DNA from 2 places in the Paenibacillus sp. sgz302164 genome. Region 2 is predicted to be linked to the other one. Evidence: riboswitches for the same ligand, from Rfam matches in the RefSeq annotation. Region 2 holds a riboswitch; the other holds the start of a gene.

Region 1 (15,612 bases), on a different contig from region 2:
AAATATCCATGGAACGAGCTTCTTTTTGCTCAATTGAGTCCTCAAGCGCGGCTGCGTTCCAAGATCCGTCTTCGTTGTTGTCACGAACCGTTTTTTGCAGCACGAAGGAGGACATCGTCAGAAACAAAGCCGTGACTGCGTAATAGCCTTGCACCGACAGCGGCTGCTGAAGGTTGACGATGCCGACAAACATCGCGAGCAGTGCACAAACGAAAGCGCTCCAGGCCATGAAAGTGAATGCCGCCGTATTGCGTTTACGGGAAGAATGCCCGTCTTCCATGTTGTCCCGGACGACTTTTTGCAGAACGAATGCCGACATGGTCAAAAATAATGCGCTGACCGCATAATACCCTTTTACGCTAAGCGATTCTTCCAATGTATAAATCCCGATGAACATCGCCAAAAAAGCGGCGATAAACGATGCCCATGCCATAAACGAAAATGCTGCCGTATTTCTTTTCCGATTTGTATCCATCTTCCATTCCTCCATCAGGTTGCTTGCCGCAACGCGTTATGTACGATTACTTGAACTTATTGTAGGACAGACCGGCCGATTCAAATAGTACTAACTTTAAATAGTACTGAAGCGATCGCAAGCATAATTTGGGCTAGACATACACCTATTGCGGATAGGCGGAATACGTTAAAAGTAATGAAGTACAGGAACGTCAGGAGGAATTTCCGCATGCAGATTCATGTAGTTCAACGTGGTCAGACATTATACAGAATCGCTCAAACTTATGGGGTAACGGTGGGGGATATTACGGAGGCCAACCAAATAGCTGCGGCTCAGTCGCTCGTCATCGGACAGGCTCTGGTTATTCCGATCGTCGGCTCGTATTACCGGGTGATGCCCGGCGACACTTTACAGTCGATCGCCCAAAAATTGGGCGTCGCCGCGCAAACGCTCGCTTCGCTCAACGACCTCAGTCCGGATCAGCCGCTTGAAGCAGGCTCCGCTTTGTACATTCCGCCGGCGCCAAGGCGCGATGCCGAGGTCAATGCTTATCTGGAACCTCACGGGCATCATGTGTCTGCGCCGCTGCTGAATTCGGCCCGCGAGGCGGCGCCGAATCTTACGTATCTCGCCCCGTTCAGCTTCCGTATTTTACGCGACGGCTCGCTGCAGGCGCCCCCTTTGAACGGCCTGGAATCGATTGCCGCGCAGTCGCAGGTCACGCTGATGATGGTTGTTACGAATTTGGAGAAAAGCCAGTTCAGCCCGCAGCTTGGGCATTTGATTTTGAACGACTTAACGATTCAGAACCGTTTGCTCGAAAATATTAAGGCAACCGCCAAGCGGTACGGCTTCCGGGATATTCATTTTGACATCGAGCATCTGCGGCCTGATGACCGTCTGGAGTACAACCGCTTTTTGCGGAAAGCGGCGGATCAGCTCCACCGCGAAGGGTATCTGATGTCGACTGCGCTGGCCCCCAAGACGAGCTCCGCGCAGACAGGCGAATGGTATACGGCGCACGATTACAAAGCGCACGGGCAAATCGCCGATTTCGTCATCATTATGACGTATGAGTGGGGCTACAGCGGGGGGCCGCCCATGGCCGTTTCGCCGATAGGGCCGGTGCGCAAAGTGCTGGAGTATGCGCTCAGCGAAATGCCCGGCTCGAAAATTATGATGGGACAAAATTTGTATGGCTACGACTGGACGCTGCCTTACGTGCATGGCGGGAAGTTCGCCAAAGCGATCAGCCCGCAGACGGCGATCGATCTGGCTCGCAGGCACAGAGCGAATATTTTGTACGATCATAGGGCGCAAGCCCCGCACTTTCACTATTGGGATCCGTCCGGAAAAGAACACTCCGTCTGGTTTGAAGACGCCCGCTCGATTCAGGCGAAATTTCTTTTGCTGAAGGAACTGGGTCTAAGGGGCATCAGCTATTGGAAGCTCGGTCTCAGCTTTCCGCAAAACTGGCTGCTGCTGGAGGACAATTTTAACATTGTAAAACGGTGAGGAACGACCGGTACAGACAACCATGTCCGCAGCTGGAATCTCGCCGGGCCGAATAAATTTCCTGCGGGATGGGAATAGTAAATCTGCCTATTTTGACGCACATTTGAGCGAGTCGGAGGTATGCATGATGATTCCGCGGCTGTATACGAAGTTGGCGCTGTTGTCGTTTTTGTGCTTTGCCGCCGCTGTCGGAGCAGGGCATAGCCATTCCCCGGAAGCTGCCGGCGGCAGCGCTTCGCCGCTCGGTTCGGGCGTTCCACCCTCGTACGCCGGTTATTCCGAACGTCCGCCGGAGCCTGCCGCACATTCCGCAGCGGGTCGCAGCGGCTATCTCGGATTGCTCGGGCTGCTCGGCCTTATCGGGCTTCCCCGCGCGCGGAACAGCCGAAGCCGGGTCGAATGAGATAAACCTCTATCGAAGCTTTCGAAGATGTGGTAAAAGGAGCAAGACCTTCAAAACAGGTCTATGCTCTTTTTTGCATTCACGGGCCGTAAACAAAAGTTTACTCAATGGACATATGTTTATAAATGATTTACAATGAAAGCAGACCTGCACAGAAAGGAGCATGCCATGGACCGGGAACAGCAAATTTTGGCGCTTATCCGTCAAAACCCGTTCATTTCGCAAAATGATATCGCCGGCAGCGTCGGCATTTCGCGCTCTGCAGTAGCCGGTTATATCGCCACGCTCATGAAAAAGGGCTTCATCCGCGGACGCGCTTACGTGATCGCCGATGAGGGTGCCGTAATGTGCATCGGCGGCGCCAATCTGGACAGCAAGGCGGCGAGCAAGCAGCCGATTCGCCTGGCTTCCTCGAACCCCGTCACGCTGACGGAGTCCTGCGGCGGAGTTGCGCGCAACATCGCCGAGAATCTCGCCGGACTGGGATGCCGGACCGCGCTCATGACCGTTGTCGGCGACGACAAAGCCGGGATGTGGGTGCTTGAGGAGACGAGGAAGCGCGGCGTTGACGTCAGCCAATCGGTTGTGCTGCCTGGCGAGAATACAGGCACTTATACAGCGCTGCTCGATGCGGGCGGCGATATGTTTTTAGCTTTTGCCAATATGGAAATTTACGATACGTTCACCCCGGAGCTGCTCAAGGAAAAATGGCCGCATATTGCCGCCTCCAAGCTTGCGATTGCCGATACCAATCTGCCGGAGAGCAGCCTGGGCGAATTGGTCAAGCGCTGCGCCGAGGAAGGGGTTCCGCTGTTTATCGATCCCGTCTCTTCGGAAAAGGCGAAAAAACTGCCCGCACAGCTGCAGGGGGTAACGGCGATTTTCCCGAACCTGGAAGAGGCTTGCCAGTTGGCGGGAGCAGCCATTACCGAACAAGCCGAGCCCGCTTTTATTGAAGAACTGGCGGCAGCCATCCGCAAGCGCGGCGTGCAGCATGTCCTGATTACGCTCGGCAAGCAAGGCGTCTTTTACCATGGCGAGGAAGGCATCGTGCAATTCTCCCCGATACCGACGGAAGTCGTTGAAGTTACAGGCGCGGGGGATGCTTTCGTAGCGGGCGTCGCTTACGGTATTTTGCAGGAGCAATCGTTTATCGAAGCGTGCAAATTCGGCGTCGCCGCTGCCCACATCACTTTGCAAACCAACGAATCCGCCGCAGGCGGGCTGAACGGCCAACTGCTGCTTGATATCGTACAAAAACATTCATTTTAAAAGGAGAGTAACCGACCATGAACTCTTATTTGACTTTTACCGACGAAGTAAAAGAAGCGCTGGACACGGGCAAGCCCGTCGTCGCTCTGGAAACGACGATCATTTCCCACGGCATGCCGTACCCGCAAAATATCCAGATGGCGAATAAAGTGGAGCAGATCATTCGCGATAACGGCGCCGTTCCGGCCACGATCGGCATCATGAACGGCAAAATCAAAATCGGCTTGAACGAACAGGAGCTGGAAGCTTTCGCGACCAGCCAGGATGTCGACAAAGTGAGCCGTCGCGACTTCCCTTATATCCTGTCGTCAGGCCGTATCGGCGCTACGACTGTGGCCGCTACGATGATCGGCGCTGCACTTGCCGGAATCGAAGTGTTTGCGACCGGAGGCATCGGCGGCGTACACCGCGAAGGCGAAACGACGATGGACATCTCCGCCGACTTGACGGAACTGGCGCAAACGAACGTAGCCGTTGTGTGCGCCGGAGCCAAATCGATCCTCGATATCGGGCGCACGCTCGAATATTTGGAGACGCACGGCGTTCCTGTTGTCGGATACAAAACAAGCGAGTTCCCGTCCTTTTATGCCAGGGAGAGCGGTTATGGCGTCGATTTCCGCCTGGACGAGCCGGCACAAGTCGCCGACATGCTGCGGACCAAATGGTCGCTGGGCTTGCAAGGCGGCGCCATCGTCGCGAACCCGGTGCCTGAGGAATCGGCAATGAACCATCTTGAGATCGAAGGCGTTATTCGCCAGGCGCTGAACGAAGCCAAAGAGCAGAACATTACCGGCAAAAAGGTCACTCCTTTCCTGCTGGCCCGCATCAAACAGTTGACCGACGGCAGAAGCCTCGCGACCAACATCGCCCTCGTCTACCACAACGCACAAGTCGCTGCGCAAATCGCCGTGGCACTGAAGCAAAAATAAGCTTGAGCGGGGCCGCGTCGTTTCAAGGCCGATTGACTCGCTGCTCCGCACAAAAAAAAGATGCTGCGCTTAATTCTAAGCAGCATCTTTTTTTGTGCGCAGCTATTCCGTGACCCACACCGTCTTTTGCTCAAAAGGTGTGCGTTTGGAATTCGGCACGTCTCCCTCGGGATAGCCGATGTAGATAAAACCGACCAGCTCCTCCGCTCCTGTAAGGCCGAACGTTTCTTTCATCTTCGGATGGTAGGTCGGCGCACCCGTCCGCCAAATCGTGCCAAGCCCCAGCGCGTGGGCTGTCAGCAGCATATTTTGCACCGCGGAGTGCGCCGCGGCGTATTCCTCGATCGCCGGCACTCCGGCCAGGCCGGCGGGCGTTACGGCGACCGCGATCACGACCGGAGCGCGGAACGCTTTTTTCTCCTGCGCGCTGCGCAGCTGCGCCAGCTCTTCCCCGGGCAGCGCGCCCGCCTCAGCGGCCGCGACTTCCGCGTAGCCGCGGCCAAGCAGCTTCCGACCGTCGCCGGTCATGACCCAGAAGCGCCACGGCTCGGTTTGCCCGTGATTCGGCGCCCATACGGCCGCTTCCAGTATTTCCTCAATGAAACGGACCGGCACCGGATCCTGCTTCACTTTTCCAACACTGCGGCGCTGGCGGATGGCTTCTTTTATTTCCATGGCTTCATTCACTCCCGCTTTCTCATCTCAGTGATAAACATTCTCATCTACTATATTGTGCACGAATGCGCGGCATTTCGCAAATGCGTGCAACAAAAACAAGCGCCCATACGTTTATTCCATATGCGGTCGGCCGCTGTCATGTGGCACACACCGCGCGCCGGGAGCTGTGCGCGGTGCTCATGCGGGAAGCCTGGCCGCTCTCGAGGGGGATCCCCTCGCATTGGCTAACCCCTCCGATACCCGCAAACAGATTCGGTGGCCTGCCGGAAAAAACGCACCTCTGAGCACGCTCATGAACGAAAAATGCCGGCCGGTGGCACATCACCGATAAGCCCTGGTCGCAGAAAACCCGCAAATGTCAGGCAGTGGAGTTACCCCCACATTAGAGGAGATAGCCACAATCTGCCTGGCTGCACGAAAAATTCCTGCAAAAATACAGGAATTTGCGTCCTTGATCGCTGGCCACGAACAATTCCTGCAAAAGTGCAGGCTTTTCACCGAACACATAGACTTATACTCACTTTCAGCGAAAATTCCTGCACTTTTGCAGGTTTTTCGCCAAAACAAGCCAACTCCACGGAAAAAACCTGCACTTTCGCAGGTTTTCTCTCTAGCAAGCTGCTTCCTGCCCAGTTGTGCAGTTCCACGACCTACACCGGGAGAGGCGCACGAAAAGCGGCTATCCTCCAAATTGCCACACTCGCCCCCTAGCCCCCACAGAGTGTCGCGACTTGCTCGGGCAGCCTGCACATTTGCAGGAATATTTTCGTGGCCGGCGTATCCATCGAGCATACTTTTGCGGGTTTTCTTCGCGCCGCGCCACCATAACCAGGCTGTTTGTGTGACCGGCTCCGGCGTACGGGTTTCCGGGCAGCCTGAAATTTGGGGCTCAACCCCATCATCGGCAGGAATTCCTGTATTTTCGCAGTCTTGGCGGGTTGCCGAGCCACGTGACTTCTTTCGGCATGACGGATTTCAGACTTTTCGTTACAGCTTGTTTGGCTGTATGGGCCTCGATTGGAAATCTGCAAGCACTGTCGCACTTAGCTTGACAGTTCATCGCATTGAGATAAACCTCTATCGAGGTCTTTCGAAGATGAGCGACCGCGTTTATTAGGTAAAAAAAGACCCCTGGCGGTTGATCGCCGGAGCCCTTTTATTTCTTTTTTGCGTGAGAACCGTCGCATTATCCTTGTTCGTTTTGAGTGCTGCCGCATGCGCATTGAGCCATGGGAAGAGCCTCCCTTCCGGTTGGTTCGATTCTCACTCTCATTACAACAATTTGACAATGACAGCGTAATTGTAGCAATCTATAATTAAGGCTGTCAGCCCGCGCCAGCTCACATAGCAGCAGATTTGCAGGGTTTCATACTTATGCTTGACCCGAACCATCCATTATTTTCAGGAGGTACTTATGAAAAAATCTTTATCCATCATCGCACTCGGCACAATGGCTCTCTCTTTCTATACAGCTGCAGCGCTCGTAGATCCGGCAGGAAAGGCTGCCGCCGCGGCCTCAAAAACGTCCGCTGATTTTCAGGATTTGAAAGATAGCGACGCAAGCCTGAAAGCCAAGATCGACAGTCTGCTGGCGGCAGGCGTTTTTGAAGGCGTGTCCGACACGTCATTCGGCATCAACGAAAATATGACCAGGGCACAGTTCGCAAAAGTGGCCACGCTCATTTTCGGCATCAAGGTAGACCCTGCCGTCAAGGTTTCCAGCTTCACGGACGTGACCGCCAATGACCCGGCCAACGGTTGGGCGATTCCTTACATCGAAGCAGCCAAAAAAGCCGGGCTGATCGATGGCGTAACGGACACGACTTTTGCTCCCGGCGATAAAGTGACGACCGGTCAGTTGGACACTATTCTTTTGAAAGGTTTGGGCAAAAAGGTGAGCACGGCCGGCAGCCCCTGGTTTGCGGACGCAGTCAAGCAGGCTTCTGACCTTGGCATTCATCCGGCGGGCAAAACAGGCGATGCCGCTGCGGACCGCAAGGACCTCGTCGTGAGCTCCTACGCTGCTCGGCCGAATCCGGTGAAGCCGCCGGCGGAAACGGCGACCCCGGTATCCGTCAGCTCCGTCCAGGCTTCGAGCGACAAAACGAAGGTGCAAGTCACACTCAGCAAGGAAGTCGACACGACAAAAGCCACGCTTGCTTTGAGCAAAGGAACGACAGCCGTTCCGGCTACAACGGAGTGGTCCAGCGACAAAAAATCCGCCGTTTTGACTCCGAAGGACGGCGCTCTGACCGCGGGAGACTACACGGTTACGCTGGGCGGCCTTGACACGGCGGCTACCCGCATGTTTTCGATTGCCGCTTCCACAACGGCGGGCGGCACCGATTACAGCTCCGCTCAAACTTACGATCTGGGCAATGTGATCGACAGCGGTTTGACGGCCTCGGCTACGGGCTTGAACGGATTGGAAACCAAGGCAAATGCCGAAAACCCCGCCGTCAGCAAGCTTGCCAAGGAAATTGTGATCAAAGCGACAACCGCCGCAGGCGAAGAAGTCGCGATGCCGGGAATGGTTCAGTCGATCGCTTCTTCCAATCCGAGCGTGGTTAAAGTAGGCGTATCCGCCGACCACCGCGGCTATGCCCTCGGCAACAAAGCGGGCACGGCAACGGTCAGCGTCGCTTTCAAAACGATCAACAATGAAGTGAAGAACATGCAGGTCACGGTCAACGTCAAAGCCGATCCTGTCCAGGCCAAGCAAATCAAGGTCGGCAACACTTCTTACGACTACACGCTTGCCGGCTCCGCTTCGTTCAATGCCTTCACGGCGATGGACCTGACCATCACGGACAACTACGGCATTCAGTATGAAAAAGGGGACGTGCCGAAATACAATTTTGCGCTGGGCTCGCTGCTGATTACAAATGATGTTCAGGGCGACTCGAGCAAAGGGGCTGCAGGCACCGTATCGGTAGATCAGGACGGCACTGTCCGCGTGACAGGCAACGTCACTTCGTTCGAATTGACCGCTGTGCTGCCGAGCGGCGACAAAGCCACGACTTACGTCCACGTGAAGTAAGACAACAAAAAAACGCCTCCGGCCCTTGCGGGTTTGGGAGGCGTTTCATTTTGCACTTTTTTAAGCCAGCGTATAAAATTTTTCAAGCTGTCCGACAATTTCGCTTTCGGAAGCGTCGACGATCACTTGGTACTGCGGTTTGTCCAGCAATTGAGCGATTTGCTCCGGGTACGTCTGCTCGATACCGCATTTTTCGATGGACTCGTTGAACTTGGCCGGATGCGCGGTAGCGAGCGTCACGCATACTTCGCCCGCGCCGTTGCATTTCTCATAGGCAGCTACGCCGCACGCGGTATGGGGATCAAGCAAATATCCGTTCTCCTTGTAGTACGTGCCGATCGTCCGCAAGCACTCGTCTCCGCCTACGCCGTGAGCGGCAAAATCGGCCTGCACCTGACGAAGCAGCTCCGCGTCGATGCGGATCTCGCCTTCGGCTTTGAATTTGGCCATATATTCCGAAACCTTTGCGGCATTTTCCCCTGTCAAATAGTACAAGTATCTTTCAAAATTGCTTGCCACTTGAATGTCCATCGACGGGCTGTACGTGCTGACGAATTCGCCCGGCTTGTACACTCCTTCATGGACGAACCGTTCCAGAATGTTGTTTTCGTTCGTAGCGAGGATCAGCTTGCCGATCGGCAGCCCCATTCTTTTCGCCAAATAGCCCGCAAAAATATCACCGAAGTTCCCCGTCGGAACGCTAAAATTCAGCTTTTCAGCACCGGAAGGCTTGGCTGTGCGGAAATACGCATAGAAGTAGTACACGGTTTGCGCCAAAATACGGACGAAATTGATCGAATTGATTGCCCGCAGGTGGTATTTGTTCTTGAAATCCACATCGCCGAACAGGTCTTTAATGATTCCCTGGCAGTCGTCGAATGTTCCTTTGACCGACAGGTTGAGCACATTGTCCGCGTGTACGGTCGTCATTTGCAGCTCCTGTACTCGGCTCACTTTTTGGTGCGGGTGCAAAATGCAGATGCGGATGCCTTCCTTGCCTCTGACGCCTTCGATAGCGGAAGCGCCCGTATCGCCGGAAGTCGCTCCAAGGATATGAATAATTTTGTTCTGCTTCTTGGACACGTAAGAGTACAGATTGCCCAGGAACTGCAGCGCAACATCTTTAAAAGCGAATGTCGGACCGTGGAACAGTTCCATCACATGCAGGTTGTCCGAAATTTTGCGGACAGGCGTCACTTCAGGGTCGCGGAACGTCGAGTAGCTTTGACGGATCAGCTCCTTCAGATCCTCCTGCGGAATTTCGTTATTGGTAAAGTACGAAAAAATCTCATAGGCCAGTTCCTGGTAGGACAACTGCTCCATTTGCTTCAGCTTGTCCTGCGGGATTTGCGGGATTTCGCTCGGGATCAATAGCCCTCCGTCGTCCGCCAATCCCATCAATACCGTATCGATGAACCCGATTTTATCAACTTTGCCTCGCGTACTTTTAAACTCCATAGTCATCCGTTGCCAAGAACTTATAAAAGTCTATAAATCCTTGTTTGCTTCCTGCTTCAACGTGTCCGCTTTTGCCAGAGCTACTCGCGTTTGATATAACACTCCACAGGCGTAAATTCGGATGCAACGAATCCTACATATTGACGATGACGTTTACGTGTCAGCCCGCCAATTTAGATAGATTGATCGCCGCATTCAAGTCACGATCCATCATTAATCCGCAAGTGCATTCGTAGATGCGGTCAGATAGTTTCAGATTCTGCTTAACCTGACTACAACATGAACACAATCTTGATGATGGGAACCATTTATCAGCTTGCAAAAATTTCGCGCCGATCTTCTCGCACTTGTATTTCATCTGCCGCACAAACTCATGCAGCTTCTGTCCGGCTATCGCCTTGCTCAAGTGGCGGTTCTTCATCATTCCGCTCACATTCAAATTTTCCATCACTACAGCGCTCGGCTTGGTTTTCGCTATTGCGCTTGTCGCTTGATGAATGTGGTTGGTACGGATATTCGTTAGTTTCCGATGAAGCAAACGCATTGACTTTTCGACTTTTACAAGATTGCATGTCTTGACAAAACGATTCCCCTCCTTGTTCATCTCGTATTTACGGGAAGCCTTGCGCTGCAACCGACGCAAGCGTTTCTCCGTCTTTCTTACGGCAGCAGACTTATTGATGTTCTTAAACACCATCCCATTACTGCATACCGCCAACTCTTTTATCCCTACATCAATACCTATGGCTTCGCCCGATCGTTCCAGCTTCTCCTGCTCCTGTTCAATGCCCACAGAGACATACCAATACTTCCCGTCAAACGATACGCGCGGATTACTATACTTCACACCAACGGGAAGTTGTTCGGATGTTGCTACCCAGCCGATCTTCTCAAGTAACGCTTGACCGTTTCCGACCTTCAACTTCTCCGTATCCTGATAAAATGCAGGTTTGGAACGCTTTTTGCTCTTGAACTTCGGCTTCCCCGCATGTCCCTTGAACATGTTCCTGAATGCTTCACAAACGTCTTTGACAGCTTGTTTCGCCACGTTGTTGGACACTTCGTATAGCCACGCATATTCTTCTGTCTGTTTGAGCTTCGTCAGTTCTTTCCGCAAGTCTCCGTCAGGAATGAACTTCCCGCCGTTCTGGTAATTTTCTTCCTGTCGGGCAAGCGCCCAATTGTACACCCACCGAGCCGTTCCAGCCGAACGCCACAACTGTTGTTCCTGTTCAGGAGTTGGCCGAATTCTGACCTTTTTCGCCAAAATCATCTTCCATCAACTCCTTGAGCAGTTTCCTGGCTTTATTCGCCCGCTTTCCTTTCAATCGACAACTGAATACTATAACGATCTGTTGTAGTTGATGCCGCTGCCAATATCCAAAATGATCTTTTATCCCAATATAACATTATAACAAATATTATAGAGATTATAATAGTTTAAATGGGATTTACATGACTGTTTTCGAACCCCCTCATAAACTTATTGATCCTATTATAACAGAAAATCAATTCTTCTCCGCAAAAGCAAAAAAGCCGGTTCGGCGAAAACCGGCCGGCAGGGGAATGCTAACGCACATCGGTTATTGCCGCAAACGGCCATACGGTGCCCAGCACATAAGACAGGGCAAGCAGCAGCGCTATGCACAGCAAATACAAGCCGTCAAAAGCCGAATAGCCTATCGTGTAGTAATACGTCCGCAGCTTGCCGACCGAGAAGCGTTTCGCTTCCATGGCGACGGCTGTCCGGTGAGCGCGGCGGATGCTTTGGGCGAGCAGCGGAATCGAATACATGCGCAGCGTCGCATACCAGCCGGTAAGCGGATTCCGCCGTTTGCGGCCGCGAATTTTGAGCGCGTAACGTAGCGTCTGGAACTCTTCGATCAGCGTCGGAATCATCCGCAGGGCGGCCAGGAAGCTGTACGCGTACTTGGGAGGCACTTTCCACTGCTGCATAAGCGAATAAAACAGGGCGACAGGCCGCGTCGTCAGACTGAACAGCAGCCCGACCGAAGCTATCTGCAGCGCCCGAAGGCCAAGATGAACGCCCCTGTAAAAGCTCTCTTCGGTGATGTGGATAATCCCGTACCGGAACCAGGTCGTGCTTCCGCTGCCGAACATCGTCATCCCTGACGCCGACGAAATGAATATGAGCGCGAAGGGAGAAATATACAGCATCAGCCGCCTCATGGGATGGCCCGTGAACAGCAGCAGCGGGAGAATCGTTCCCAACGTTAAATAGATCATAACATTGACATTATGAGTCAGCACCACCACCGCAAATAAGGCGATGGAGGCGATCAGCTTGATGCCCGGGTTTACCCGGTGCAGCCATGTTTCGCGATATGTGAACGTCAGTTGCACAGGACGGCCCCTCCTTCCGCGGCGGCGGCGAATGCCGCGAGGAACTGCTGCGGCGATTGGTCCGTCACGCGGCCTTCTGCAACGTGCCATACCCGGCTCGCGCAGCGGCGTATGATTTCATGATCGTGCGTCACCATGACGATCGCAGTTCCCGTGCTGCGCAACTGCTCCAGCATCCCGAGCATGCGGAACGTATTGCGCGCGTCCAACCCGAACGTCGGCTCATCCAGCAGCACAACGCGCTGCCCCCGCACGAGAGCCGACGCCACGCTCAGCCTGCGCTTCTGCCCCATGGAAAGCTGGAACGGATGCCTGTCGCGAAGCCCGAGCAGGTCATACTGCTGCAGCAGCTTTTCCGTCAGACTTGGGGGCGCGTCCTCCAAGGAATAAGCGATTTCGTCCTCCACGGAGCCCGTCACGAACTGAAACTCGGGATTCTGGAACACGAAAGCCGCTTTGGCCGCGGCGTCCTCCACTTTTTTGCCCGTGACCCCTGCGATCGAGCAGAGCCCTTTGGTCCGGATCAGGCGCATGATGGCCAGGAGCAGCGAGCTTTTGCCCGCTCCGTTGTGCCCGGCGACGGCGATCCATTCCGCGGCACGGACGGATAAGCGATCCACATGGATCTTGATTTCTCCGCCGCGGATACCCTGGAAATCCCGCATCTCCATGAGAACTTCCCCGTCATGCGGCTTGACCTGCGGCGGCCCCTCGTCCCATGCGGTTTCCATCGGGCCCGCAGCGTAGTCGTCCCACACTCCCGGGTACCAGATCCCGAACTCCCGGAGCTTCGGTTTGTACTCCGCAAACACCGCCTCCGGCTTGCCGTCGGCCAGCACCTCGCCGTCTGGGGAAAGCACAATGATGCGGTCGATCAGATCGAGAATGCCGCCGATTTTGTGCTCCACGATCAGGAGCGTTTTTCCCGGGCTTGCGGCCCGGATCGTCTCCCACACCTGGCGCGTGCCCTCCTCGTCCAGTAAAGCGGTCGGCTCATCCAGGAACAGCACCTCCGGCTCCAGCGCCAGCACGCTGGCGATTGCGAGCCGCTGCTTCATGCCCTGCGAAAGCTGTTGAATTGGCGTATGAATATCGTCCAGATGAAGGCCTACCTTTTCGAGATAGCGGCGGATCAGCGCAGGCATTTGTTCCCGCGGAACCTGCATATTTTCCAGCACGAAAGCAATCTCTTCATCGACGTACGGCATGCAAAACTGGGTGTCCGGATCTTGGAAAACGTATCCCCAGCGTTCGGGGACCCGGAGCTCTTCCGCTTTCATCGGAATCTCCACGATGCTTGGAACCATCCCGCTCAGCACCTGCAGCAGGGTGGACTTTCCGCAGCCGCTCGGACCGAGCAGCAGCACTTTTTCTCCGGGGCGGAATGAAAAGGAAACCCCCTTGAATAAAAGGGGGGCATCGTCTCCGGGATATTTCAAACGTAGGTCGGTAACGCCGACTGCTGCATTTTGGATCATAAGCTTTACCTCAATTGGTCGTAATCTTTTTGGGACGCCGGACGGATGGCGTTGAGAACGCCCGTGCGCTCGATAGCCGCCGCCAAATAATAGGAGAAGAAGCCGGAGATCAGGATGCTGCCGAGCAGACGGAAGCCGATGAACAGGCAGTAGTTCCAGAAAGTCAGAGACTCGATGTAGCCGTAATAGGCGTCTACGATCAAGGACAGCAGCGCCGATCCGATCGAAGCCAGCACGACCACGCCTACGTTCGCCTTCCGGTACAGGACGATAGCAAACACGATTTCGGCTCCGAGACCTTGAAGCAGCCCGTATACCAGCGTGGAAATCCCCCATTCGCCGCCGAAGAACGTTTCAATCGTAGCGGCAGCAACCTCGGCGAGAATCGCAACGCCCGGCTTGCGGATGATCAGGAACGCGAACGTGGCGGCAATAAACCACATCCCGTAGCTGAGCTGCTCCGCCTGAAGCCCTATGGGTTTGAGAATATCGTAAATAGGGCCCCAAATTCTGTAAATAACGCCAAATACCGCCGCAATGACGATGGTCACCAGGATATCGGTCAATTTTAAAGCTTTGGATGAAGATTGCGCATTCGCCATCTTGCCATCAACTCCCTTTTCAATCTTAATATGCATTAAATGAATGTCCGGCAAACACGAAAAAGCCCACCGGGCATGCGGCAGGCATAAGTTCAGTGCAACTTTGAAGAAGCACACCATTCACTACGCTGGCATTACCCAGATCAGTTTGACGGTCAGCGGCATAAGGCCGCTATCTCAGCCTGACTTCATCAAGCACCCGTGTAGCTATTCATTTGGCTATACTTTATACGAAAAACACATTTTTCGCAAGGCTTTTTTTGCAGATTTGCCGCAGCATTTTTTTACAGCTTCGTTTTTATCGGACGGGCAGATTTACAAAGACCTACCGGAATGATTCACAAAAGATATGAATCCCCCGCTGACAGCGCCAAAAATCCGAACAGGGTTATCTTGATCCTGCGCGCATCACTCCAAGCGCAGATCGTGGAACTGCGCAACTGGGCAGGAAGCAACCGGGCAGAAAGCAGATTGGTACAGAGAAAACCTGCGAAAGTGCAGGTTTTTTCTGTAATAATCGTTTATTTTGGCGAAAAACCTGCAAAAGTGCAGGAATTTTCGCTGAAAGTGACTCGGGAGCCCATGTGTTCGGTGAAAAGCCTGCACTTTTGCAGGAATTGTTCGCGGCCAGCGATTACGGATGCAAATTCATGTATTTTTGCAGGTTTTCTTCGTGCAGCAGGCAGATGATGATAGCGATCGCCTCTGAACGCGAGGCTTTTTGGACAACCTGAAGACCGCCAAGCGAACTTGGCGGTCCTCTTCTCATATCGGCCGGCCGCTGTCACGCAGCGCAGCGCCGCGCTCCGGGAGCTGCCCGCGTATCAGCCAATGGCCTGCAGATGGCCGGCGTACTCCCGCAGGAGCCCGGTCTCGCGGTCCATTAATTCCTTGGTCTGCTCCAGAAACAGGGGCCAGCCCTCCTTTCTTCGCTGCAGTCCAAGTTTATACAGCTGCCAGAGGCGCTTTTTCCACAAGGTCTCCTCCTCTTCGAGCAGTGCCGGCCAATCCTTGTCTGACGCCGCAAATTCGCGGGGATACTGCTCGGCAAACTGCCTCGTGTATAGAAGCTGATGGAGGATGCCGCCGATTCTCAAGCAGTAGTAAACTTCCTGGCAGCGTTCCGTAAAGGAGCTATCATCTGCGGGCATGCTCTGCTGCAAATCGTCGAAAAGGGCCATGTAAGCCGAATGTCCGTGTTCGACGCCGGCTTTGAGCGCTTTTCCGGAAATAAACCGGCGGATTCGTTCAGCCGCGAGCCCGGTCACACTCTCCTTCCGTGAAGCATCGGTGGTGTGCAACCCGTCCATGAAGGCCGCACCATATACGCCTTGCAGCAGCTTTTGAAGAGGAGTCGGTCCGTTATAGGTGAGCACTGTCCCTCCGTCATCTAACAGAAAGGAATCGCCGACATAG
Region 2 (15,612 bases):
AAGAAGATCTGGATATGTTTCAATTGGCGTTAGATTGAGGAGCCATGGTATGTAAGCTATCGAGAGCTCGATATAAACGTGGAATTGCACTATAGGGCTGATTGAAGAGTTTTGCTGCGATATGTCCGCTGCCTTCATATCGGGAATAGAGCAACATTTTCCGAAAGCGCAAATCACGTTCGATAAATTCCATGTGATGAAAATGGTAGGTGATGCTGCTGATCAAGTTCGCCGCGAAGAACAAAAGGAAGTCGATGAACTCAAAAAGAGTCGCTATGTCTGGTTAAAAAATGAAGATCGTTTAACGCCTGAACAGAAGGAAAAGCTGGTGAAGCTAAAGGATATGAACCTCCTGACAGGAAGGGCATATCGGATTAGACTGGCATTGCAAGAACTATGGACTTACCCTGCCATATTAGCTGACCTGTATTTTGGTAGCTGGTACAGTTGGGTAGTTCGCTCCCAGATCGAACCCATGGCCCAGGTAGCAAAATCGCTAAAACGACACGAAGAAGGTATTTTGCGATGGTTTCAAACCAAGATGACCAATGTCTGTTAGAAGGGCTCAATAGCCTCATTCAGGCCACAAAATGTAAAGCCAGAGGGTTTCGTACGGTTGAGAATTTCATCGCCATGGCCTATGTAACAGTAATAAAATCAAGATTGCAGTACAACCACATTAAAGTAAAAAGAATCGCTTCAGCGTGGAGACACAACCCGCTCATCTCGCCGACTCGATTCCCTTGTCCGCTATGGTTTTGCTCTTGAGCAAACATTTGAAAACCGTGCGGCGTTTGTCGCGGCAGTGGAGGACGTACTTGATGCCTATCAGTTGCCTTACAATGCTGACTGTCCAGTCATTTGTATGGACAAAAAACCTTATCAATTACTGAATGAAGCTAGAGAACCGATTCTGATGAAACCGACCAAGCCCTTACGGGAAGACAGCGAGTACGTCCGCAACGGGACGTGCAGCATTTTTATCTTCACGGAACCGTTAGCGGGCTGGCGTCATGTCGCGGCTACGTGAACAGCGAACTCGAATCGACTGGGCGGAGCAAGTGCGGGAATTGCTTGAGATTCATTATCCGCAGGCGCCGACAATTAAACTGGTGATGGACAATTTGAACACCCACTCCATCGCTTCGCTTTACCAGGCATTCGAGCCTGAAATCGCCCGTCGCTTGGCCAAGCGGTTAGAGATCCATTACACACCGAAACATGGCAGTTGGTTGAATATCGCGGAGATTGAACTTAGCGGGATGACCAGCCAATGTTTGGGACGACGCATCCCTTCGATCTCCGAATTGGCTCACGAACTATCGGCATGGGGACATGCCCGAAACCAAAACCAAAAGGGCGTGGACTGGCAGTTCACTACCGACGAAGCAAGGATTAAGCTAAAACGACTTTATCCACAATTTAAGAATTGATAGGGTACTAGTAACGCGAAGAAAACCAGCAAAAGCGTAGTTTTGTAGAGCAGCTCGCACGCTGGAGCCCAGGGCGCAGCTGCTTGGGAGCGTGAAGAAAACCAGCAAAAGTGCAGTTTTTTGCCGCATGAAATGCTTGCGGCGAGATATTCCTGCACAATCCAGGCTGTTGAGAACCCCCCTTTTTTCCTGGATGCTCATAAAAAGCACCAGAAGTATGAGCTAAATACCCCTCTCAGATCGTTTTAAATCAATTTTTTCTCTTCGAGATGAGTGCCCTCCCATATAAAAATTGATCTGAGAGGAAACCCGTTAGACTTTCTCAACAGCCTGACAATCGCAGGCTTTTCGCCAAAATGAGCCACTTTCGCGTAAAAAGCCTGCACAATCGCAGGCTTTTTCGAAAAACGGGGTGCTTCCTTTGCCTATATCACACAAGCAGGAGCGTATCCAGGATTCATAAAATCATATACTTGTATGGGGCCAACAACCGTCAAATAATGTCCAACAAAAACAGCTACACCAAATGGACAGTTTAGGTATAAATCAATTTTTTCAATACCCTGTTGTTTTAATCCATCCACAGCGGCTTTAACTTCAACTGCATATGAGACTGCCTGCTCCGCACCGCTTATACTCCGCTGACCCACCCCAGATAGAGGAGTCAAATTGATTAGAAGCTCATATTGAACATCCGTTTGTATCAAATGAGCAATAACTGTCTTTTCAATATCGTTACTGACACTGAGTACCACAATAGCACGTTTGCCGCTGGAATTGTTTCCCATCTTTCGTTTTGTATTCACTTCATACGAAGGATCACGTCTCAATGAGGACCATATTTGCCCCCCTTGCGCTACTTCGATCACCGCACCTCTTGCCTGAGAAAATCTACTGCCGATGAGAATTCCTCCAGGCAAGCAAAGACTAGCATACACCCGTACGCATCCTTTCGTAGCAGCTCGATTCTGAGACCAATAATCAGCGGCTTCTCCTAACGCCTTTCCCATAATACTCCATTCGGATGTTGAAGGCAGTTTCCTTGGAGATGCATATACATCGAAATATTCAGTCCAATTCAACTCAATCTGTGGCTGGACTTCATATTGTTGTTTGTCATATCCATGTATATGAAAAATCATTGCTTTAGAACTTGTAGTTCGAGATTCTAGATGCTTCTGCAAGAAATCACGGATTGTCTTATAAACTGTGCTGCTGCTATCAACCTTGCATATGCTCGAATGTCCCTCATCGACAGCAACTACTTCTGCGCCTAAATATAACGGAGTGGAGGATGCGTTCGCTACTACCTGATCACGCTCCCCGCGCAACGCAATCTGTGAGATTTTGTGTCTTAAATTTTCTGGGAGGGCCTCCATCCCGCCTCTATAAGCATACTTGTTCCAGTTCCCTTCAAGCAGGGCAAGTTGTGGATTTTTCCGACGCAATGATTTTATTTGCCTATTGGCCAACCATTTTGGAAATAACTCAGCCAATCCAGATCCATGAAAAGGAACCGATAAGTAAACAGCGCCTTTTACAGTTTTCAGATTGATATCATCAAATGTCTCGTAGCGGTTCACAATATACTGCTGTACCACTAACCCGCCCATACTGTGTGCTACAAATACAATATCCTTCCCAGGCAAATCGACCTGAATATCCGAGTACAATAGTTCTGCCACTGTCTTGAAATCATATTGCTGAGGCTTCAAGCCAGTACGATAGCCATAACTGTAAAATTCCGCTTCTCTTAATACAGGATCTTGTTCCAGTAATTCAATTAGTGTTTGAGATTGGGAATCTTTTCGCCAAGTATCGTAAGGGCTGCCCCCTATGCCATGTACAAAGATAACCGCGAATCGGCTGTCTGTACGTCCGGTTCCTACTTTTATGAGTTGTGCTTTCTCTATACCCATTGTTTCTCCTCAAATTATTCATCTTCTGGCTGCTGTTGATTAATACCATACTGCTCTAAAGCAGTAGCTACTTCAGGGTTTTCCTCGGACAGTTTAATCCCGTATTCCTCTAACAACTTTTTGAGACCTTCGCTATCATGCTTATCATTCTTCTTTTCCGAATACCTGGCGAGGGCATGTAAAAATAATGAGACGTCCTTTTTGATAAGTCTTTCTATCAACTTGAGAGTGGGTTCTTCTGAATATTCAATTTCGGAACTTATATAGTCATTAAGAGCTTCGTGTAAATTCCCCATATCTTCGTGTAGATACCCACGATTTCGATAGAGTATATACTTATTGCCCCTACTCATTTCTATTGCTTTTGTATAGTCAAGTAAAGCGTTGTTGAAATTAACTGTCTTCATCTTTTTGTCAGATAGTCTCCCAATTCCAGTTAAGGCAATGGCACGTTGATTATAATCGTTAAAATAAATCTCAGAATCGACTGTCGCTTCTAAAATTATCTCAATTTGTTTCACTACATCTCTGAAAGCTTGCAGTTTACTGTCTGCAGCAATTCCATCACTCAGGCCGTGTCTAAGAAAAGAAGTTGCAAGAGCGCGATTATAATCCAAAATAAAACGACCACACACCTTCAAACCTTTGTCATAATAATATGCTGCTTTGAGAAAATGATTTTTCTTGAAAAATGTTTCTGCTATTTTAAAATAATGGTGATGGTCTATAGTGGTTTCGCTTTCAACTTTTTGTAGACGGCTATCGTAGTCTTGAAGGGTTTCTTCACTAAGTTCATCATTACCTTTAATATCGCTTATCATTGCCCTCACCAACTGACGTACAACAGCTTCGTTTACCTGCTCTGGGATCAGATTGACCATGCCGTCCTCCGAAATGATGGCGATGACGCACCCTTTTTTATCTGATTTCAACTTTTCAAGATAACGGTGTGCCGAATGAAACCTAGCTCCTCGACTTGCGTCTCCCAGATGCGCTTGCGCCAGTCCATCCAAAATCACACCAATAGCGTGACAAGCGCCCGTTGTGTCAAAATAAATCGCACCGTCAATGGAGGTGAGATGTTTAATGAATGCCGGGCTAATTTCAGTAGGAAGGATCGGGGTAGACTGTTTTCGCAGCTTTTGCAATTCACTTTCCGCGGTTATGTCATCCGTAATTACAACCATAGTTCCGCTTTGTTGCTCAGTTGCCTTCTGAATGATAAGCCGGAGCTTTTCAATCTCCTTTTCAGTGATAGGGCGAATAGCTCCCTTAAATTGAGCTTTCATAGTGCGTTCAAAAAGCTCAGGCGTAAAGCCCCCGGAACCAATTCCCGGATGTTTAAAAGAAATACTGGTTAATTTGCGAGATACAATTTCTAAGTTCATGGTCATTTTGAATATTTTTGCTTCTTCTTCTGCCACAACACGAGCGTCCGTATCTTCCTTCTTCTCCGTTGTGACAAGAAGAAGATCATATCTGGATATTCCCTTAAACTCCACTTTGAACAACAGATTATTCCCAAGCTGGCCCCAATCTATTTCACCCACACCATAGATGGCTGTATCATCGGCAATCAAGTACAAATCTCTCTCGTTGTTCGTAAGCTCAAGTAATTTTCTAATTCGCCGGGCATCTTCTAAATAAATAGGTTGATGATTTTGAAACCTGATTGAATATTTAACAAGCTTGCTATCTTCCAGCATGCTAGTATTGAGGAGCAGCATACATCCAAACGGATTCTCGCCTTCATACGTCCTTGTAGAAATTCCATCAATTTTTTCAAGCAAGTTGTTAATATAATACTGATTTCTTTCCGTTTTTGTTAATTCACTATCCGTACTGGAAACATTGTCTAGATTAACTCTATTTATGATAAAGTCTTGTATTTTTCCGAAAAATAAGCGGGCCATCCGCTGGAGGAACTGACTACTGTCCTCTTTGTACTTGATTTCAATTTCAATATCCTCGTTATCCTTATTAATAAATAACAATTCCTGATCGCTCGAAACTTTATAATAGTCCTTGAAATAATAATCCAGGATCATTCTAAGGAAAGATAACTGTGGTCTTTCAAGATAAATATATCGTGTTACCGAATCTGTATACTCGATTGACAGGATGTATTTAATAGTAGAATGTTTATCATCTATTTCAAGCTCAAAACTGTTGGAGTAGTAAATGTTCCATTCATTTGATTCTTGTCTAGGCGGGTACTCCTCATTCATTTCAATTGCGGCTCGCCCCTCACTGACATTGGACTCAGATAAATGACCTATTGGACGCAAACTGGATTTAAAACTAGCCGTGTCAAGATGAATAAGGAATTGCTTTAAATCTGTATCTGGATCCTCATGGACTAAACCCAGTTTTTTTAAAACCTCCGCTGGGCCGTTTAGTTCTTCTTGAATGATTTCGATTTCTTGACCATCACTTAAAACACTTTTAACTCGAACTGTTTTATTACAATCCTGATTCTCGTCTAAAACGATAGCATAGAGCTTTAAATCTAGCCTATCATCAAGTTTCTGCAAGATCCGTTCCAAATTTTCGTATACTTTCTTATTTATGTATTCAAATACCTCCAAGGAAAACAAGGCCCCTTTCTAAGAGCATCATATCAAATCCTGAAAGAACCATCTCTTTTATTCAAATTGGGTTGTAATATTTACCAAACAATAATACCATAATATGCCGCTTTATTCCTGTTTTTTTATATGAAAAACGGTAAAAACCATTCTAATCTTGTACTGTCGGTTAGTGAGATGAATAATATGAGGTAGAATTTCAAACAAGAAGAGCTTCACTACTATTTACAGTAGCAAAGCTCTTCTTATTGTGGATTTACCATATAGAGGCGAACCGTGGATTAAATCCACAATTCTACGGCGGGTGATGCTTAGGATATTTGGTAAGGGAGCTTGACATCTATAGGTACGTTACCTACAGCGATAATATTACAAAACATTTCATCGCACGCGTGATGATCGGTTAAATGAGTGATGACTTATTTTGATTATGGAAACCAGCCAAGTAACTCGATCGAAAGGAAACATAGTTGACATTTTGAACGTACTTGTTTTGACTAGAGCAGGAATTGAATTCATAAATAGGTTCCTCTTGTAAACCAATATATGTAGGTGTATGCTTTATCTAACAATATAAGAGGAGAGATACCTTTGAGAATAGTGGACATTAACGACTCCAATTTGCAAAGCGAACTACTCATTTACTTCAAAAAAAAATCACTCATCCCAATCCTTGGTTCCGGGTTCTCTAGAGGTGCCAAATCAAAAAATGGAATTGTTCCCAACGGAACAGAAATGATTAATTATATGAGGCAGGAACTAAATGCGGTTTTAGACCCAGAAGATTTCAAAATAGTAAGTTCATATAATTTCAGCAGCTTGTCCGAGGCATACTTTGAAAATATCGAACCAAGCAAAATATACAGTTACCTTAGATCTTGTTTTACTGAAGTACAGCTCGCTGATTCACAAAAGAAATTTCTAAGTCTACACTGGCCTCATATATACACCTTAAATATAGATGATGCTATTGAAAATAATCTTTCGGAAATTGAAGTTATACTCCCTTTTAAAAACATAAACACATTTTATAGTAATATCATAGACGAAAGAACTCATCTATTTAAATTACACGGTGATGCTAAAGAATATATTAAACATAACCACAAATGTGTTTTATCCACTACTTCCTATTTGCAAAGCTTTCAAGAAAATAGAGAGTTACTAAGCAGAATAGGAAGTGATATCAAGTCGAATTGTGTATTTTTCCTTGGATGTAGCCTTGATGATGAGTTAGACTTGTTATACCAATTAAATATTGTTGAAAGTAGCTATGCCCCAGATATTAAAAATACATATTATATAACAAGTGAGGATCTTGAAAACTCCAAGATAAAAACTCAAAAACTAAAAAAATTTGGTGTTGATACAATTATTAAAGTAACTGATTATAAGGATTTCTATAATATCCTTATCAAGATAGGTAATGATGCAAACAAACTGTCTGGTGAAGACACTTCATATTTTGAAAACCCTAAAATTGTTAGAGAAGATAAAGGTTATAATAATAGAGATGTTAACATTGAGTATTTTTACAATTCAAATTACTACTATCGTAATTTAGAATCTGAAAGAGAAATTAGATTACCGTATTATGTTATTGACAGAGACTTATTTAACTCAGAGAAATATTATAAAGATAATTTATCAAATAAAAGTTTAGTTATCATCCAAGGACATAGATTCTCGGGTAAAACAAGCAGTTTGCTTAGATTAGCTGAGAAGCATAGTAATCGAAACATTTACGTAATCCCATCTGGTAATTCAATTAATACCAAATTCATACATTCCTTACTAACTAAACAAGATACAACCATTTTTCTTGATACAGGGGTTATCGACAACACTGGTTGGAGTATTATTAAGCAGAATATTCACACTCTCCAGACTAGAAATATAAAGTTTGTTATTGCAATTGATTCATCCGATGAGTATCTGTACCAGATTGAGCTTCTACTATCAGACGAGGAATTTGCGTCAAAAATAAGTATTAATACCTTGAAAAATACATTTTCCCCCGATGAGACTACAACATTAAATGATAAATTAAGTGACTGTGTTATTCCTGAATTTAAATCACATGCAAGTAAAAACAGTCAAAAAAGAGACAAAAAAAACATGTACTCTCCAACCATTCTAGATAATGTGTACGAAATATTAAATTTACAACATACTGCTACACCGTTAAAAAAAATAGAAGATTTGGAAGTGACTGAACAAAAATTAATGTTATTGATTTTGTTAGCCACAAAATATCGACTCTCTTCAACTGAACTAGAAAAGTATAGACTAGACAAAATTGCATATGAATTTATTAACCAAATCACTCCCATTGCACATTTTTATCAAACTCTAAGTATTGAAAGATCAAATGAAGATAGCTCAGGAATAAAACTAATTTGCAATTCCCGTTCCTGGATCCTACACAGTTTAGGTCAATTCTCTTTACATAAGACAAATCAAGAATTAATTTCAAATGCTTATAAAACTATTGTCAAATTGATTATGTATCATTATCAACAAAATCCCAAAAAGGCACGCGAAGAAGTTGGTAAGTTCATTAAATTTGATGATATAAACGATATCTTTCCGAGAAAAAATAAAGGCTCACTGCAGTTAATACAAAGAATTTATACAAATTTAGAAGATATTTTATCGGAGAATTACCATTTCCCACATCAACGAGCTAAAAGCTTGTCGTGGCTTAACAATCTAGAAGATTTAAAAAAAGCTGTTGACTATGCAACTGTGGCACTTCGAAATATTGAAATAACGCATCATGGAAATTATGAGTCCAACTTTTCATATATGCATGTGTGGTACACACTTGCCACTATCAATACTAAAATTGCTTTGGTGCAAAGCTACAATTCTTTGGCGGCTAACATTGCAGCCCTAGAAACTATATATAAATCTCTTTCATACAAAGAAAACTTGAACTATTTAACAAGTAACATTAAATCTAATGCTTCAATTAATATTAAAGACTTTATTCAAAATTTAGCTTTTCATCAAACACTTGATTTAGAGAGTCGTCATAAATTAAATGAGTTAACAAATATTCTACTACATTCAAAACTGAAAATACTCTCAACTAAATAACCGTTGTTCTATATAGCTAATAACAAAAAGGAGCCTGCCACCTTATTTCAGTGGCAAAGCTCCTTTTCATTTTTGTGGATTTGGCTTATGGAGGTGAACCATCCCGAACCCCCGCCCGAAAAATCGTACCGTCAAGCCTTCCTCGCCCCGGCAATGGAGGGGGCTTCCGAAGGGCCGTAGCGCTTGCCCAGCAAGTAGCCGAAAAGCGAGGCAAGCAGCTGCTGGAAGAGCATGCCCAGCACGACCGGGATCGCGACGGGAGCGGGAAAATAAGTGACGGCCAGCACTGCGCCAGCGCTGATGTTTCTCATGCCGCTGTTAAAAGTCAGCGCAACGACGGTGTCGCGCTTCCAGCGCATCCAGCTGGCGATCAGCCAGCCGAGCACATACCCGAGGGTCGCCAGTGCGAGAACGAATAACGCCATGCCGACCAATTTTACGTTGAAATTCCGCAGGTAAGGTGCGACCACAGCTCCGTTAATGGCGACGACGATGCCCATGCCGATTTTGGAAAAGGGACCTAATTTCGGTCCGAGTTGTTCTTTTATTTTTCCCCGCGTCCATTGATTCAGCAGCATGCCTACTACGGAAGGCAGCACAATCATGAAGAACAGCCCGCGCATCATCGCCCCGATATCCATCTGCACTTTGGCCCCGATCAGGGCGGAAAGCGTATAAGGCACAACGAACGGCGAAAGGATGGTGTCGACGAGAATGATCGACAAGGTTAGAACGGTATTGCCGCGGTAGATGGCGACCCAGACGAAGCTGGTGATGCCGGTAGGTATCGCAGCCGCCAGCAGCAGGCCGGTAATCGTCAGCGTATCCTCGGAGTAGACGACATGACCGAGTCCGAAAACGGCCAAGGGCATAATGACGTGAAGCACGAGCAGCGTTGTCACCAGAGGAAGCGGGTGAACAACGACTTTTACAAATTCCTTGAAGCTGGAGCTGATGCTGCCGGAAAACGTCATAAACGCAAAAATCCACGGTGATAAATATGCATACCCTGACAAATGACCGCCCAAAAGCACGCCGATCAGCAAGCTCGCAGGGGTAATCAGGGGTAAAATTTTCTCCAGTTGTCTATTCAACTGCACTAGCATGAAGCAGGACTTCCTTTCTCAATAGGTCGATTCGTTACAAAAGCTGGGAGTCTGAGCCGGCATGCTTTCCCGCATTCTCCTCCACATATTCAACCCCCCAATCCCCCAGCATCTGAATGACCGGAATCAGTTTTTGGCCGATGGGAGTGAGCGAATATTCGACTTTCGGCGGAACCTGACGGTAAATCTCACGATGGAGCAGCCCGTCGCTTTCGAGATCTCTAAGCGTGTTGGTGAGCATCGACTGGGTAACGTCCGGTATCGCTTTATGAATCTCGCTGAACCGTTTCGGACCATCGTGCAGCAGCCACAGAATAATTACCTTCCATTTTCCGCCGATCAGGCTTTGCGCAGTAAACATCGGGCATTTCAGAAAATTTTCGCCATACTTCGCCAATTCATATTCCTCCAATACTACGGTTTTTGATAGTATCTATTAAAAATAACAGTACTTGTGATTATATTAAGTATCAATTATTCTACTATTGTAGCAAATATTTAACGAGTATACATTCGTTTTTTAGCACGGGGGAGATCCCGGACAAAGGAGGAGTGGCGCAAAATAAATAATGCCTATTTTTTTGCATTAACATGTAACTGATTTGATTACATAACGAATCGAGGCGGATCCAAAATAATGAAAAAGCATATTGCTTCCAGCCTGTTAGCCGGATTATTTCTTATATCTTCTTCCATGCCTGCTTTTGCGGCTAATGCCGCCGGGGATATCAGCATCGTGATCGACGGGCAAAAGGATACATTTGCGGATGCTCCGATTTTGCAAAACGATCAAGTTTTGCTGCCGTTGCGGGCTGTCGTGACGAAACTGGGAGTCCGGGACGATAACGAGCATATTGTCTGGAATGCGGATGATCGAAGCGTCACGCTAAGCAAAGACAAGACGAAAATTCATATCCGCGTGGGCAGTAAGGAAGCGGCTGTAGATGACAAAACGGTCCAACTGCCGGCGGCGCCGATTTTGTCCGAAAGCGGCAAAACGTACGTTCCTGCCGATTTCGTCAAACAAATCCTGGGCAAACAGGTGAAATGGGACGCTTCGGCCCGATCCGTCATCATCGCAACGAGCAATAAGGACAAAGCGGCCGCGGTGCTGAAAAGCTTCGAAACCGGAGATCCGGCGGCCATGGAGAAATGGATCAGCCCGGACACATACATTCAGCATAATCTCGCTTTCCCAAGCGGCAGGGAGACCGTGATCGAGGCCACCAAGCAAATGAAAGGCGCGGGCGTTACGTATGATATCAAAAGAGTGCTCGAAGACGGCGATTATGTGGCCGTTCATGCGGAGGTTAACCTTTTCGGTTCCCAAAAAGCGGTGTTCGACATCTTCAGATTCGAAAACGGCAAGATCGTCGAGCACTGGGACAACCTTCAAGATGTTGGCGCGCCTAACCCGAGCGGCCATACGTTAGTGGACGGAAGCGCCGAGGTCGCCGATCCCGACAAAACTGAGGCGAACAAGGCTTTGATCAGCCAGTTTTACGAGGATGTGTTCATGGGCAAAAATCCGGCGGCATTCCCGACCTACTACAACGGCGACAATTACATCCAGCATAACCCGATGTTTGGGGACGGGGTGTCGACAGTGATGAAGGCGTTCCAGGAAATGGCCAAGCAGGGGGGCGCTTCCGGTTCGTTTAAAGTTCAGAAGCTTATCGGAGAGGGCAATTTTGTTTTGGTTGTAAGCGAAGCAAGCTTTAGCGGTTCGGATACTGCGGTCTATGACCTTTTCCGGTTGGATAACGGTAAAATCGCCGAGCATTGGGACATCATCGAGGCGATTCCGCCGAAGGATCAGTGGAAAAATACGAACGGAAAGTTTTAACGAACGGCTGACTATTTTCTAAATTTGAAGCGAAAGGAACGATGAGTTCATGTCTATTGTAATTACGGGTGCTACAGGTCAACTCGGAGGTCTGGTTGTTCATCATCTTTTGGATAAAAAAGTGCCGGCGAATCAAATCGTCGCGGTCGTCCGCAATGTGGAGAAAGCTTCTGCGCTTGCCGAACTCGGCGTTGAATTGCGTCAAGGAGACTATAACGACCGGGCTTCGCTTGAACGAGCTTTTGCCGGCGCCTCCAAGCTGCTCTTCATTCCGAGCCCCGACGCTCACGATGAAACGCTGCGTATGGCTCAACATACGAATGTAGTCGAAGCGGCTAAAACAGCCAAGGTTGGTCATATTTTATACTACGGCTTTGCCTTTGGCGAACAATCCAACATGGCTCTTGCTCCAATGCATGTGTCAACGGAAAAACTCATTCTCGCGGCAAATATCCCGTACACGTTCCTGCGCAATTCACTCTATACGGACGTGTTCATTACCCCTCAGTCGGTGGGCGCAGCCGTACAGTTCGGAGCATTGGTCACGAATGCGGGCAACGGGAGAGTCAATACGGCGACTCGGAACGATCTTGCCTTGGCCGGTGCCGTGGTTCTTTCGCAGGAAGGTCATGAGAACAAGTCCTATAACCTGACTGCAAGCGAAACGTGGAGCTTCGGCGAGCTTGCGCAGGTGATTTCAGAGGTATCCGGCAAACAGGTTGTCTATCAATCGGTTTCATACGATGAGCAAAAGGCGATTCTGCTGCAAGGCGGGCTTCCGGAGCCTGTAGCTGCCTTGTTCGCGGGGATTTTCCAGGCGGTTGCCGAAGGCGAGACATCCAAAACGTCGGATGACCTGAAGAACCTGATCGGCACGTTGACTCCTCTTAAAGCAATTGTCAAGGAAATTTTACAGGGTTAAAAGCATGCTTCGCGATGGGCCGAGATTTTCCATAAAATCGACCGGATCTGAATGATCTATTTTCAATCTGCGTTCTTCGTGTTATGATGGATAGCAACTGAACAACTGAATCATTGAAAGCAAATCCCTAGGGGCGCCGTAAGGCTGAGACAGAGCGATCTGAACCCTTTGAACCTGAACTGGGTCATACCAGCGGAGGAAAGCGGACTTTCGAATAGATGCGGCATTTGATGTTTTTTTGGAGTGCGGCGCCAGCGATAACCACTTTTCTTCGGAAAAGTGGTTTTTTTGTTTGTATCGGAAAGGAGCCTATCAGCGGATGCCGGGTAACGAGCTTCATGTCATATCGACGGGAAAACAGAATTGGGCCGAGCTGGCTTCCATCGCGTCGCGGATTTGGCCGTACGTGACGGCCATTCACATCAGGGAGAAAGACAAGACGGCTGAAGAAATTTTGCAGGGAATTCGTCAAATCATGGCGGCTGGGGTGCCTTGCTCGCGGATGTACATGAACGGACATCCTTCCTTGGCGGCGGAAGCCCTGCTAGGCGGCATTCATCTGCCGGGCGATTCGCCGCCGCTTCCGTCGGTTCGGGCGACGAGCCCCGCGAGCTCCGGCCGGGCCGGTTTTTCGGTGCACAGCGTCGAAGAAGCGCTGCAAAGAGAGCGGGAAGGGGCGGATTACGTCATGTACGGGCACATTTTCGCGACGAATTCCAAGCCGGGAGCCGCCCCGAGAGGGCTGGAGCAACTGCGCGAAGTTGCGGCGCGCACGGCGGTCCCGGTCATCGCGATCGGCGGCATAACGCCGCAGCGGGTGGAGCCGGCGCTGGCCGCAGGAGCGGCCGGGGTGGCCGTGATGAGCGGTATTTTGGAAGCGGCCGATCCGCTGCGGGCTGTGCAGGCATACGCGAGCAAACTGAAGCGCGAGGAGGAGAGATAAGTGAACATCACTGACAAGTCTGATGTGATTATTGTCGGCGGCGGCGTGATCGGCTGTTCGATTGCCTACGAACTGGCGAAGCGGGGGCAGCGGGTGACGCTGCTGGAGAGAGGCAGGCTGGGTGCGGAAGCTTCCTCCGCCGCAGCGGGGATGCTCGGAGCGCAGTCCGAGATGGAGGATACCGGCCCGCTGTTTCAATGGTCCAGGCAGAGCCGCGGCATGTTCCCGCAGCTGGCGGAAGAACTGAAAGCGGTAACCGGCATCGACATCGGCCTGATCCGCGAGGGGCTGCTGCACGTCGCGCTGACGGAGGAGCAGCGCAGCGGGCTGCGGGCGCGAGCGCAGCTGCAAAAGGCCGCCGGCGAGCGGGCCGAGTGGCTCAGCGCCGCCGATGCCGTCCGGCTGGAGCCGGAACTGAGCCCGGACACGCTCGGGGCGTTATATTTGCCGGACGACGGGCAGGTGGATGCGCCGCATCTCGCGCAAGCGTTGGCGCAAGCAGCTGCGGCGCTCGGCGCGAGGCTGCGGGAGTACGCCCAGACGCTCGGGCTGCTCGTCCACAAGGGCCGGGCGGCCGGCGTCATGACGAGCGACGGGCCGCTGCACGCCGATCAGGTCGTCGTCGCTGCGGGAACTTGGAGCGGACAGCTGCTCTCCGGTATTGGCGTCCGGCTGCCGATGCACCCGGTAAAAGGCGAATGCTTTTCCGTCCTGACGCACAAGCCGCAGCTGGTCAAAACGCTGTTCTCGCACGGCTGCTACATCGTGCCCAAAGCGGGCGGCCGCCTGGTCGTCGGGGCGACCGTACTCCCAGGCAGCTACGACCGCAAAGTATCGCTCCACGGACTGAGCCTGCTGCTGGAGCGGGCGCAGCGCCTGATGCCCGGCATTGGCGAAGCCGAATGGGAGAAGGCGTGGGCGGGGCTGCGGCCGCAGGCAGGGGATGGCCTGCCTTATATCGGCAAGGTGCCGGAATATGAGGGGCTTTTTATCGCGGCGGGACATTACCGGAACGGCATTTTGTTAAGTCCGTTAACCGGCAGGATCATGGCGGATATCGTTTTGGACGAGGAATCCGGGGACGTGGCCGGGTGCCGCGAGTGGCGGGATGCTTTTTGTCCGCGGGCCGCGCATCGGGAAAATAGAAAGGAGCTGAGCGCTATTGAAGCTGCACATTAACGGCCAGGCCGTGGAGGTGCCGGATACGGTAACGACGGTGAGCGGGCTGCTGGAGCATTTTGAATTAACCGGTAAAATGCTCGTCGTGGAGCTGAATCATGCGATCCTTCAAAAGCAGGATCACGACGGAGCCGAAATCGCCGAAGGCAGCAAAATCGAAATCGTTCATTTTGTCGGAGGGGGATAATGACAATGTTAAAAATAGGATCTTATGAATTCACATCGCGATTGCTGCTCGGAACGGGGAAATTTCCCGATTTTCATATTCAAAAACAGGCCGTCGACGTTAGCGGATCGCAGATTTTAACGTTTGCGGTGAGAAGGATGAACATTTTTGAGGCGAGTCAGCCGAACTTTTTGTCGATGCTCGATGTAGAGCAGTTCACGCTGCTGCCGAATACGGCCGGCGCCAAAACCGCGGAGGAAGCGGTTCGCATCGCCAGGCTGGCGAAAGCTTCCGGCCTTTGCGACATGATCAAGGTCGAAGTGATCGGAGACGAGCGGACGCTGCTGCCTGATCCGGTCGAAACGCTGAAAGCGTCGGAAATGCTGCTGGAAGAAGGCTTTATCGTGC

What was found. Region 2 has a riboswitch for thiamine pyrophosphate ahead of AC0LWT_RS34725 (thiamine phosphate synthase). Riboswitches for the same ligand answer to the same signal wherever they lie in the genome.
Region 1: another riboswitch for thiamine pyrophosphate. It lies ahead of AC0LWT_RS17900 (ECF transporter S component); the one in region 2 lies ahead of AC0LWT_RS34725 (thiamine phosphate synthase).

What each region holds. Positions count from the first base shown of each region.
Region 1 covers NZ_JBVYOL010000010.1:64,781-80,392, forward strand. Annotated here, with positions in the region: gene AC0LWT_RS17835 (YiaA/YiaB family inner membrane protein) at 1-280, opposite strand, end outside; partial or broken gene AC0LWT_RS17840 (YiaA/YiaB family inner membrane protein) at 272-475, opposite strand; gene AC0LWT_RS17845 (LysM peptidoglycan-binding domain-containing protein) at 686-1,972, shown strand; gene AC0LWT_RS17850 (hypothetical protein) at 2,097-2,375, shown strand; gene AC0LWT_RS17855 (carbohydrate kinase) at 2,544-3,647, shown strand; gene AC0LWT_RS17860 (pseudouridine-5'-phosphate glycosidase) at 3,665-4,576, shown strand; gene AC0LWT_RS17865 (nitroreductase family protein) at 4,679-5,251, opposite strand; gene AC0LWT_RS17870 (S-layer homology domain-containing protein) at 6,669-8,294, shown strand; gene thrC (threonine synthase) at 8,355-9,752, opposite strand; gene AC0LWT_RS17880 (RNA-guided endonuclease InsQ/TnpB family protein) at 9,913-11,025, opposite strand; partial or broken gene AC0LWT_RS17885 (IS607 family transposase) at 10,985-11,113, opposite strand; gene AC0LWT_RS17890 (energy-coupling factor transporter transmembrane component T family protein) at 11,322-12,116, opposite strand; gene AC0LWT_RS17895 (ABC transporter ATP-binding protein) at 12,107-13,594, opposite strand; gene AC0LWT_RS17900 (ECF transporter S component) at 13,600-14,196, opposite strand; TPP riboswitch at 14,300-14,409, opposite strand; gene AC0LWT_RS17905 (hypothetical protein) at 14,530-14,886, shown strand; gene AC0LWT_RS17910 (BtrH N-terminal domain-containing protein) at 15,021-15,612, opposite strand, start outside.
Region 2 covers NZ_JBVYOL010000035.1:50,455-66,066, forward strand. Annotated here, with positions in the region: partial or broken gene AC0LWT_RS34680 (transposase) at 122-768, shown strand; gene AC0LWT_RS34685 (transposase) at 1,014-1,433, shown strand; gene AC0LWT_RS34690 (alpha/beta fold hydrolase) at 1,859-3,352, opposite strand; gene AC0LWT_RS34695 (diadenylate cyclase) at 3,367-5,940, opposite strand; gene AC0LWT_RS34700 (SIR2 family protein) at 6,541-9,042, shown strand; gene AC0LWT_RS34705 (bile acid:sodium symporter family protein) at 9,174-10,148, opposite strand; gene AC0LWT_RS34710 (winged helix-turn-helix transcriptional regulator) at 10,183-10,509, opposite strand; gene AC0LWT_RS34715 (stalk domain-containing protein) at 10,786-11,994, shown strand; gene AC0LWT_RS34720 (SDR family oxidoreductase) at 12,044-12,916, shown strand; TPP riboswitch at 13,036-13,134, shown strand; gene AC0LWT_RS34725 (thiamine phosphate synthase) at 13,236-13,859, shown strand; gene thiO (glycine oxidase ThiO) at 13,860-15,038, shown strand; gene thiS (sulfur carrier protein ThiS) at 15,022-15,225, shown strand; gene AC0LWT_RS34740 (thiazole synthase) at 15,231-15,612, shown strand, end outside.